Regions from separate parts of the Exiguobacterium sp. UBA1053 genome, predicted to be linked through region 2. Evidence: predicted binding sites of a transcription regulator. Region 2 holds the regulator's gene; each other region holds the start of a gene.
What was found. Region 2 encodes Rex, which represses fermentation and respiration genes when NADH is low (regulators of the CRP and FNR family bind a similar motif). Its sites were predicted from a motif close to TTGTGAAATATTTCACAA; they were not measured.
Positions count from the first base shown of each region.

Region 1 (3,357 bases), 790 kb from region 2:
GACTGTACAAATCGTACCGAGCATCAAGTACAAGGCACTGAATAGAATCAACATCGGACCGACGGCAGTTGATGTCGTCGCCGCATCTGCTGTCCGCATGATGCCGTAAAGTGTCCAAGGTTGGCGACCAATTTCAGCATACATCCAACCTGCTTCAATGGAAATCATCGCCAGAGGTCCACCGATGAAGACACCTCTTAAAATCCATTTGTTATAAGGATTTAATTTTTTCAAACGGAATGCCAAGATGAACAAGGCAGAGATGGCAGCCAAATACATACCAATCGAAACCATGATATCGAAGAAATAGTGAACGATCAGCGGTGCTTGATCTTCTTTTGCGAACTCATTTAGACCAATGACTTCTGTATCTGGGGCTCCACCCGCAAGAATCGAGAGTGCATATGGGATTTTGACGGCTCCCTTGATTTCATAACTGCCGTCTTCTTGCTGATCAAGTATCCCACCAAAAATCAATTCTGCTTCACTTGTCGTTTCAAAATGCCATTCAGCAGCCGCGAGTTTCTCTGGCTGATATTTCGCCAAGTATTTCCCTGAGAAGTCCCCGACAAGTGCAGTCGAGAAGGCAAAAATCAATCCAGCCATAACCGTTAAGCGAAGTGCTTTTTTGTGATACGCTGTTTCCGCTGCTGAGAGTGTTTTTTTGCGGAGTAAGTGGAACGCCGCGATTGCCGCCAAGATGAAGGCGACTGTCAAATAAGCCGATACGATGACGTGTGTTGCTTTTGTAGGTGTTGCTGTATTGAACATTGCTTTTAATGGTTCAATTTGCGTTAGCGTTCCGTTGACGATCTTAAATCCTTCTGGTGAGTTCATGAAGGAGTTGACCGTCGTAATGAAGAATGCTGATGCTGTCGCACCGATGACGACTGGAATCCCGATCAACCAGTGTAACCATGGGTTTTTGAATCGATCCCATGTATACAGGTAAATACCGAGGAAAATCGCTTCAAAGAAGAATGCGAATGTTTCCATGAACAGTGGTAATGCGATCGTTTGACCAGCCACTTGCATGAGTGACGGCCAAAGTAGTGATAATTGCAATCCGATGGCCGTCCCTGTCACGACACCGACTGCGACGGTAACGACGTATCCACGCGTCCACCGTCTTGCTAATAAAATATAATCCGGATCTTTGCGTTTCAGACCGATGAATTCAGCAGCGAGTACCATGAGTGGTACCCCGACGCCAATCGTCGCGAATATAATATGAAACGCTAATGTGAGCCCTGTCAACAATCGACTGAGCAATACGGGATCATTGAACATGTATATAGCCCCCTCTTCCTAAAACATACTTCTCTATATGGTCTATAACCGTATCATAGAGAACATAACCCTTTATGTCTGTTTATAATGTTTGATGTAACAAATTGTTCACATGTGCACGTGATTTTTTTCACAAAATGTTCGAAAACTCCTATTCTTACATATATAAAAAGCTCTCCCATTCTTGATTTCGAAAGGGAAAGCTTAATGTCCTTCATTATTTCATAAAACTTTTTAAACATATTCTCGGAAATAATGATCGAGTAAATCAATCACAAATGGAATCGCGGATTCATCCGGATTCAAGGTTGGTTGGTGAAGTCCAGATGTCGGATTGTCGACTCCGAGCCAAAACATCATCCCTGGAATTTCCTTCAACATGAATCCGAAGTCTTCTCCTGTCATTGCTGCATCACATTCAATGTAGTTCGCATTCATCTTGACGAATGATGAAAATTTATCAACGATGTGTCGGTCATTGACGACCTCGTAATAACGATTTCCGAATTGTAGATCAATCTTGACGCCAAAGGAAGCTTCGATTCCTCGAATGATGTCACGAACGCGTCGTTCCAGTTTTTCCATGTCTTCTCCATTGAGTGCGCGCATCGTACCGTCAAGAACAGCTCTACCGGCGATGACGTTTTCCCGAATCCCGGCATCGACCTTTCCGATCGTAATGACGCTACAGTTCATCGGATTGATGGATCGACTGACGATTGTTTGCAATTGCATGATTAAGGCTGCTTGCGCAACGACCGTATCAATCGTCAAATGAGGAAAGGCCGCATGACCACTTTGACCATAGATCGTGATATGGACTTCTCGAGCACTCGCGAACAAGACGCCGGGACGGCTCGCAATCGTACCGACTGGATATTCCGGTGCGACGTGAAGACCATACATCTCACTTGGACGATATTTTTCAAACAACGGACTTTTAATCATCGGTTCTGCCCCGCCCGGACCTTCTTCCGCTGGTTGGAATAAAAAGACGACATCATCCATGACCGGCAATTCAATGATTCGTTTCATCAATCCCAACGCAATCGACGTGTGCATATCGTGACCACAGGCATGCATGAAGCCTGGATGTTCCGAACAAAATGGAAGACCTGTCGCTTCTTCGATTGGTAACCCATCAATGTCTGCCCGGTATCCAATCGTCCGATTTCCAGTCAATCCTTTCACTCGAACGAAAACACCCGTTTCAAACGTGTCATACGTGACACGATCTGGTGGATAAGCACGAATTTGTTCCAATATAAAAGCTTGCGTCTTAAATTCCTTGAACCCTGGTTCTGGTATTTTATGAAGCGCGCGCCGCATTTCAATGGCGTATTCCATCTGACTGACTTCCTCCTTCTTCTTTTACGATATCCCAAAACGCTTGAACTTGTTTTAGTTCAAGCATCGATTCCGTAGACAAAATCCATGTATCTCGCTTTAATATTTTTCCAGACGATGTTTTTAAAGGAAGCTGCATGACTTCATTTGATTGCTGAATCGTCGACTCGGGTAAAATCGCAAATCCAATTCCATGTAGAGCCATCTGCTTACATGTCTCGATTTGATCGACGACCAACGTCCGAGATGGTGGACTTGCGAACCGATCTTGCCACCATTCTAAAATTTCCTGATAGTACGTTGAGTCACTCTTGAACTGGATGAATGGTCGATCCGTCACGCGTAACTGTTCGATTGACGTCAACTCACTATCGACTAAATAGAGCGGATCCGAGAAAAGACGTTCTTTGACACCTTTCCAGTCCGGGTTTCCACGAATGATCCCGATATGAAAATGTTCCTCTAACATATGACGCATCATCTCACTGGACCATCCCGTGACAAGCTGAACACGGACATGCGGATAACGCTCAACGAATCGTTTTAAGACACGCGGGAGCCAATATTGCCCCATGATGGAAGCGACGGCAATCCGAAGCGTTCCATAAACGGCACCCTCTTCTGCTGTCAATTCACTTTTTAACTCAAGTTCCTTCCGATTCATCTCTTTTGCGAGACCGATTACTTTTTCTCCTTGTGGTGTGATGCTTAACCCACGCG
Region 1 is NZ_DCDO01000013.1:338,380-341,736, forward strand. It holds gene B3G15_RS09510 (cytochrome ubiquinol oxidase subunit I) at 1-1,290, opposite strand, end outside; gene B3G15_RS09515 (N-acetyldiaminopimelate deacetylase) at 1,525-2,637, opposite strand; gene B3G15_RS09520 (LysR family transcriptional regulator) at 2,621-3,357, opposite strand, start outside.
Region 1: the regulator Rex is predicted to act here: its motif matches at 1,409-1,426, upstream of B3G15_RS09510 (cytochrome ubiquinol oxidase subunit I).

Region 2 (3,357 bases):
CACGCGAGCGTATCGATATCGAGGTGGTTGGTCGGCTCATCGAGAATGAGAAGCTCTGGTGCTTGTAAGAGCATCTTCGCTAAGGCAAGCCGTGTCCGTTGACCACCGGATAATGTCTGAATCCGGCGCGAATAATCATCCGGATAAAAGCGCATACCGTGCAGGACGGAGCGGATATTTGCTTCGAACTGATAACCACCCGCTTCTGAGAAGTCGTGTTGCGCTTGATCATACGTCTTCAGGAGACGATCGTACGCGACCGGGTCGTTCAAGATATGCTCCATACCCATTTCAATTTCCATCCGGCGCAGTGTTCGTTCTTGTTCCTGAAGATGTTCGAAGACGGTCAGCATCTCGTTCCAGATCGTCTCGTTCGATTCAAGACCACTGTCCTGCGCGAGATAACCGATTTTGACATCCTTGCCTTTCATGATGTCACCTGAGTCATGACTGAGTTCGCCAGCAATGATTTTGAGCAAGGTCGATTTACCGGCACCGTTTCGTCCGACGAGCGCAATGCGGTCGCGCTCTTGTACTTCCAATTTGATATTTTCTAAAATCGGCTCGACGCCGAATGATTTCGAGAGTTGGTTGACTTGTAAGAGTATCATTTCCATCCATCCTTCCACCCTTTAGTCTATCACGAACAAAAGCGCGAGGTCCTGCGGAATATATTATTTGTGACTCTATGTGAAGTGGTTTACAATCAAGGAGAGTAGAAAGCTTTTTGCAAAGATTTGGGTGCCACGATGGATGTGGCCGAAGGGGGAACTGCAGGATGAATGGACCAGACACAAAAATTCCACAAGCGACAGCAAAACGGTTGCCGCTATATTATCGCTTCATCCAAAGTTTATACAATTCAGGCAAGCTCCGCGTCTCTTCTGCTGAGTTAAGCGAGGCGGTGAAGGTTGATTCAGCAACGATTCGTCGCGATTTTTCCTACTTTGGGGCATTAGGGAAGAAGGGGTATGGATACAACGTTCAACATCTCTTAACGTTTTTCCGCAAAACCTTGAATCAAGATGAGGTGACGAATGTTGCCTTAATCGGGGTCGGTCATCTCGGAACAGCGTTTGCAAATTATAACTTTTTAAAGAATAATAGTACTCGGATAGTCGTTGCGTTTGATGCGGACGAAGAGAAGGTCGGAACAACGACGCATGACGTTCCAATCTATCATGTTTCGGACATGAAAGAACAAATCGAAGCGAATCAGGTCGATGTTGCCATCTTGACGGTTCCATCCCAGTTCGCGCAGTCAGTAGCGGATGAGTTAGTCGAGTATGGTGTGACAGGCATCCTGAACTTTACGCCTGCACGGTTGAACGTGCCAGCGAGCGTCCGGGTCCATCACATTGATTTATCGATCGAGTTGCAGTCGTTAGTTTATTTCATGAAGCATTATTCGCAATCAGCTGAAGGAGTGAAATCATAATGGAAAACCTTATTCCGCTCACACTAGGTATCGGACCTGCGAGCATCGGATTAATCGCGGTCGTCGCGTTGATCATCTTTGGACCGAAGAAGTTACCAGAATTCGGACGTGCTGCAGGTCAGACATTGAAAGAGTTCAAGAATGCCACGAACGGCATCATGGACGACGATAAAAAGGACGAACCGAAAGAGAAGTGATTGAATCATGACGGTTGATCAAGAGCAAAGCATGACGTCGCACCTTGACGAACTCCGAAAGCGGATCGTCTGGTCGCTTATCATCGTCGTCGTCCTGTTCGCTGTCGCATTTCCGCTCGTCCGACCGCTCGTCCGCTTCTTGCAAGCAGACTTAAAAGAGCTCGGTATCGGTTTGAATGCCTTCAACGTCGCCGATCCTTTAATGTTGTATTTGAATCTTGCGTTCATTATTGCGCTGATTTTAGCGTCACCGTTCTGGATGTATCAACTCTGGGCATTCGTCCGACCAGGACTTTATGACAAGGAGCAAAAAGCGACATTGACGTATATTCCGGTCATCTTCTTTCTGTTTTTGGCTGGCGTAGCCTTCTCGTATTTCTGGTTGCTTCCCTTCTTGCTTGAAGTCTCAACGGATCTCGGGAAAGAGCTCGGAATCGAACAAGTCATCGGAGTGGAGAACTACTTCAGTTTCTTAATCCGGTTGACGATGCCGTTCGGTCTTCTTTTCCAATTGCCGGTCGTGACGATGTTCCTGACACGTCTGGGTCTCGTGACGCCATATTTCATGCGAAAGAATCGGAAATATGCGTACTTTGCGCTGTTCGTCGTTGCGGCATTGATCGCACCGCCGGACGTGACGTCACACTTGATGATCTCGGTTCCATTGTTCGTTCTCTATGAGATCAGCATCTTGATTTCTGCGCGAACGTACAAAAAAGTCTTGATCCTCGAGCAACAGGCAGAGCTTGAACGACAGGCGGATTTGATGCGTGAATTGAATAAATGAATCGTGAATTCCTTCCAACGATTTTTGGAAGGAATTCTTTTTTATGAAAGCGTTATTTTTATATTGATAAAGCAGTTAGTGATACGTATACTAAAGATAATTCATGGGGGCTTAGCTCAGCTGGGAGAGCGTTTGGCTGGCAGCCAAAAGGTCGTCGGTTCGATCCCGATAGTCTCCACCAATACCAAATATCCAACTCCTCGAGGCGTCGAGGAGTTTTTATTTTTCTCCCAGTTAAATTCCTTAAAAATATAAAATGTCATGTAAAACAAATAAATTAAAAAAATAGGCAAATATAAATTGTTTATTTCCATTAAATTCATTAAACTAAATATACAGAATTTTCGTTTAACTGTTTTATTAGTAGTACTACTATGGTTTTACAGAAAAGGGGAAAACGAACGCATGAAGAAGAAAATTGCACTTATGGCAGCCGTCTTAATGACGTCTTCCAATCTAGTCAGTGCGCAAGGTGCACTGTCGTCGCAAGACAAAGCAACGGGTCAAAAACCGCAAGCGCTCTCGCTGAAGAAATCGGGGCAAGAGAAGCACTACAAACAATCGGATAAAGTCCGTGTCGTCATCGAGATGGAAGAGAAGCCGGCGATTCAAATCGCACAAGCTCAAAACAAGCGGTATAGCACATTGAGCAATGCCGAAAAAGAGTCGATCAAAGATCGCCTCGTCAACGTCCAAAAATCAGTCAAGTCAGCCATCGCTAAAAAGGCGATTCCCGTTACATATAAGGAAAGCTTCACAACCGTCATCAACGGATTCAGTGGTGAAGTCAAGTTCGGGGACATCGAAGACATTAAACAACTGAGCGGAGTCAAGAGCGTACATATCGCCCATGAGTATGCGCGTCCGGAAGTTGCTAAAGGTGCAAAGCCAGACATGCTGTACAGCAAGGACATGGTCAATGCGAAGGAAACATG
Region 2 is NZ_DCDO01000013.1:1,127,006-1,130,362, reverse strand. It holds gene B3G15_RS13370 (ATP-binding cassette domain-containing protein) at 1-611, opposite strand, end outside; gene B3G15_RS13365 (redox-sensing transcriptional repressor Rex) at 779-1,438, shown strand; gene B3G15_RS13360 (twin-arginine translocase TatA/TatE family subunit) at 1,438-1,635, shown strand; gene tatC (twin-arginine translocase subunit TatC) at 1,643-2,422, shown strand; tRNA gene B3G15_RS13350 (tRNA-Ala) at 2,528-2,603, shown strand; gene B3G15_RS13345 (S8 family serine peptidase) at 2,828-3,357, shown strand, end outside.

Region 3 (3,357 bases), on a different contig from region 2:
GAGAAGAGTCACGTCACGGGGTGGAACAAGAGTATCACGTCGAAAAGAAGCCACTGCGTTTTGAAGAGAACCTTGAAAAACCATATCAACACGTGACGAATCCGAAAAAGAACGGATGAACAGTTGCAATTCCTTTCCTTTCTTGGTACGATACTTGAGTATGCTTAACCTTATGTAAAGCAAAATCACTTGATACATCGAGAGCTAGATAGGAGGGAATCCCATGCGCGTTAAAATCACATTAGCTTGCACTGAAACTGGTGACCGTACTTATATCACTAAAAAGAACAAGCGTAACAACCCAGAGCGTCTTGAGTTGAAGAAATACAACCCACGTCTCCGTAAGCACACACTTCACCGTGAAGTGAAATAATTGAGATGGAAGCCGTCACTTCGTGTGATGGCTTTTTTTGTGGAAAGGAAGACAGTCATGAATAAACAAGAAGTACGCCGTCTGATCAAAGAACGACTCGATGTGATGGAGAACCGTGCGGAGAAGGAACGGTTGATTCACGAACATGTTTTGTTGTTACCTGAGTGGCAACAAGCGACCTGTGTCGCGATCACATTAGCTTTTCGAAATGAATGTGATACAAGAATGCTGATTGAACAGGCGTGGCAAGAGGGCAAGACGGTCTTGATACCAAAAGTAGTGGGAGACGAGATGGTCTTTTATGAACATGGACCAGAAGATCAACTGCAAGCAAATCAGATGGGGATTGCTGAACCGACCGCTTCAGCACGTCGGGCTTCACTTGCTCAAGCAGAGCTTTGTCTCGTTCCGGGTCGCGCCTATCGACGGGACGGATATCGTTTAGGGTGGGGAGGAGGCTATTACGATCGTGCACTCGTGACCTATGCAGGATGTAAAGTATCGATTGCCTTTTCTGAACAACTTCTTTCCGATTTTGAAGTCGAAGCCTTTGATATCCCAGTTGACCTGATCGTCACTGACTTAGAGGTCATCCGATGTTGAGCGCGACCATTTTGTTTTGTCTATTGCTTGCTTGGACCGGGCGATCTTTTCGTTTATTGACGACAAGTGGTGCGATCATGACCCTGCTCGTCGGTAGTGGTGTCTCATTCGGATTTGGATGGCAAGGATTAGTAGTTCTTTTGCTCTTCTTTGGTAGCTCGAGCTTGTTATCGAAGGTCGGACAGTCCAGAAAACAATCGGTCGACTCCATCGTTGAGAAAGACGGCGCGCGTGACGGATGGCAGGTCCTTGCGAATGGAGGGGTAGCGTTCGGTGCTGCCTTAGCGTATGCTATAACGATGGATTTTGCGTATCTCTTGTTATTTCTATTCGTCATCGCAGCATCGAATGCTGATACGTGGGCATCCGAAATCGGACCGCTCTCAAAACGTGATCCATGGTCTCTCAAAACGTTACGACGGGTACCAGCAGGAACGAGTGGAGCGATGTCGCTGATTGGGACGGTCGGTACGATCGCAGGAGCTGCGTTCATCGCGATAGCAGCGCATTGGATATTTTCTCTTTCTTTAAGAGACGTCTTACTCGTAACAAGCATCGGTGTACTCGGGAGTCTGCTGGATACACTATTTGGAGCAGTAGGGCAACGTGTTTACCGATGTACGGTTTGTGGAGAATACACGGAAAAGCGAGAGCATCACGGTCAACCGACAGCTTACGTTTCGGGCATTCGATTTTTAGGGAATGATGCTGTCAATGTCTTAACGAGCGGTTTGGCAAGTGGAATCGGGTTTATCATCGTTCGATTCTGGTAACTGGAAAGTATATGAGTATGTAATTCCTTATGTTAGGATATCAATGACACAAAATGGACAAATGTGATTAATTTCACATGATACAAAGAATGTGAAAGATGTTACAATTTACTTGTGAGATAGTTAACAAACTCTTATAACGAATGAAAGGGTGGACATAACGATATGGAATTACATGCGAAAGTGACACGGGTAGCCCTCATTGGAGCTGGTGCAGTCGGTTCAAGCTTTGCCTATCAGATGTCAACAGCTGGACTTTGTGAAGAACTTGTCATCATTGATGTCAACAAAGCCAAAGCAGAGGGCGAGGCAATGGACTTAAACCACGGAACACCATTTAGCTCTTCACCGATGCGAATATGGGCGGGCGACTACGCAGACTGCCGCGAAGCGGAAGTCGTCGTCATCACGGCAGGCGCTCCACAAAAACCAGGTGAGACAAGACTCGATCTCGTTGCAAAGAATGCCTTGATCATGAAAGAAATGATTCGTCAAATCATGGATTCTGGTTTTGATGGGATCATCGTCGTGGCTTCCAATCCGGTTGATATCATGGCGCATCTTGCCTGGAAATATTCTGGTCTTCCGAAATCCCGCGTATTTGGATCAGGAACGGTGCTGGATACAGCACGTCTGCGTCAAATGCTTGGAGAATACTTTCACATTGATTCTCGAAATGCCCATGCCTATATTCTTGGCGAACATGGTGACACGGAATTCGCAGCCTGGAGTAACAGTCGCATTTATGGAAAAACGATTGATGAACTACTTGCTGAAGACGATCGTTATTCTCAAGCAGATCTTGATCAAATCTACATCAACGTCCGAGATGCTGCTTATCATATCATCGAGCGCAAAGGGGCAACCTACTATGCGATCGGGCTGGGACTCGTTCGGATCGTTCGTGCCATCCTCGGAAATGAGAACTGTCTATTGACGGTCGGTGCGCATGTCGATGGGCAGTACGGAATTTCCGGTATCCATATTGGAGTTCCCGCCATCATCAATCGTCAAGGTGTGCGTGAAATCATTGAAGTCTCATTGACGGAAGAAGAGTTGAAGAAATTCCATCATTCTGCTGATGTATTACGTCAGACGCTTGAACCCGTCTTGCAAGGATAAGCGTACGCATCATGATGAAGGTATTACGAAATAAAGTAGCAAAAAACTCAAGTATCGGACTTGCTTCATATTGTCCACACTTGAGTTTTTTTGATGTAGAGAACGAATACATAAAAAATCACATCTATTCATCCGGTAGTAAAAAGAAAAAAATCTAGGTTTTATTTTACTAGAAAAGGGTTAAGTAAGAGATAGAAGCATTTTTACGTCATTTTTTTGTACGTCATGATACCCAAAAAGGAGAGAACCGACAGTCATGTATACTTTTCGAAAACTAACTAAAGAGGATGCAGAACAATACTGGAATCTACGCCTTGAGGGATTAAAAAATCATCCAGATGCATTCGGTCATTCGTTTGATGATGAACAGCAAACCCCGCTCCGCGAAGTACAAGAAGGACTTGAGGGAGAACCCGACTCCGATGAGGTTTGGCTTGGTATGTTCGACGGTGATACATTATTTGGGTTTGGTCAGGTCAAACCATA
Region 3 is NZ_DCDO01000003.1:388,445-391,801, reverse strand. It holds gene B3G15_RS03025 (1,4-alpha-glucan branching protein domain-containing protein) at 1-119, shown strand, start outside; gene rpmG (50S ribosomal protein L33) at 224-373, shown strand; gene B3G15_RS03015 (5-formyltetrahydrofolate cyclo-ligase) at 431-976, shown strand; gene B3G15_RS03010 (DUF92 domain-containing protein) at 970-1,749, shown strand; gene B3G15_RS03005 (L-lactate dehydrogenase) at 1,915-2,871, shown strand; gene B3G15_RS03000 (GNAT family N-acetyltransferase) at 3,128-3,357, shown strand, end outside.
Region 3: the regulator Rex is predicted to act here: its motif matches at 1,811-1,828, upstream of B3G15_RS03005 (L-lactate dehydrogenase).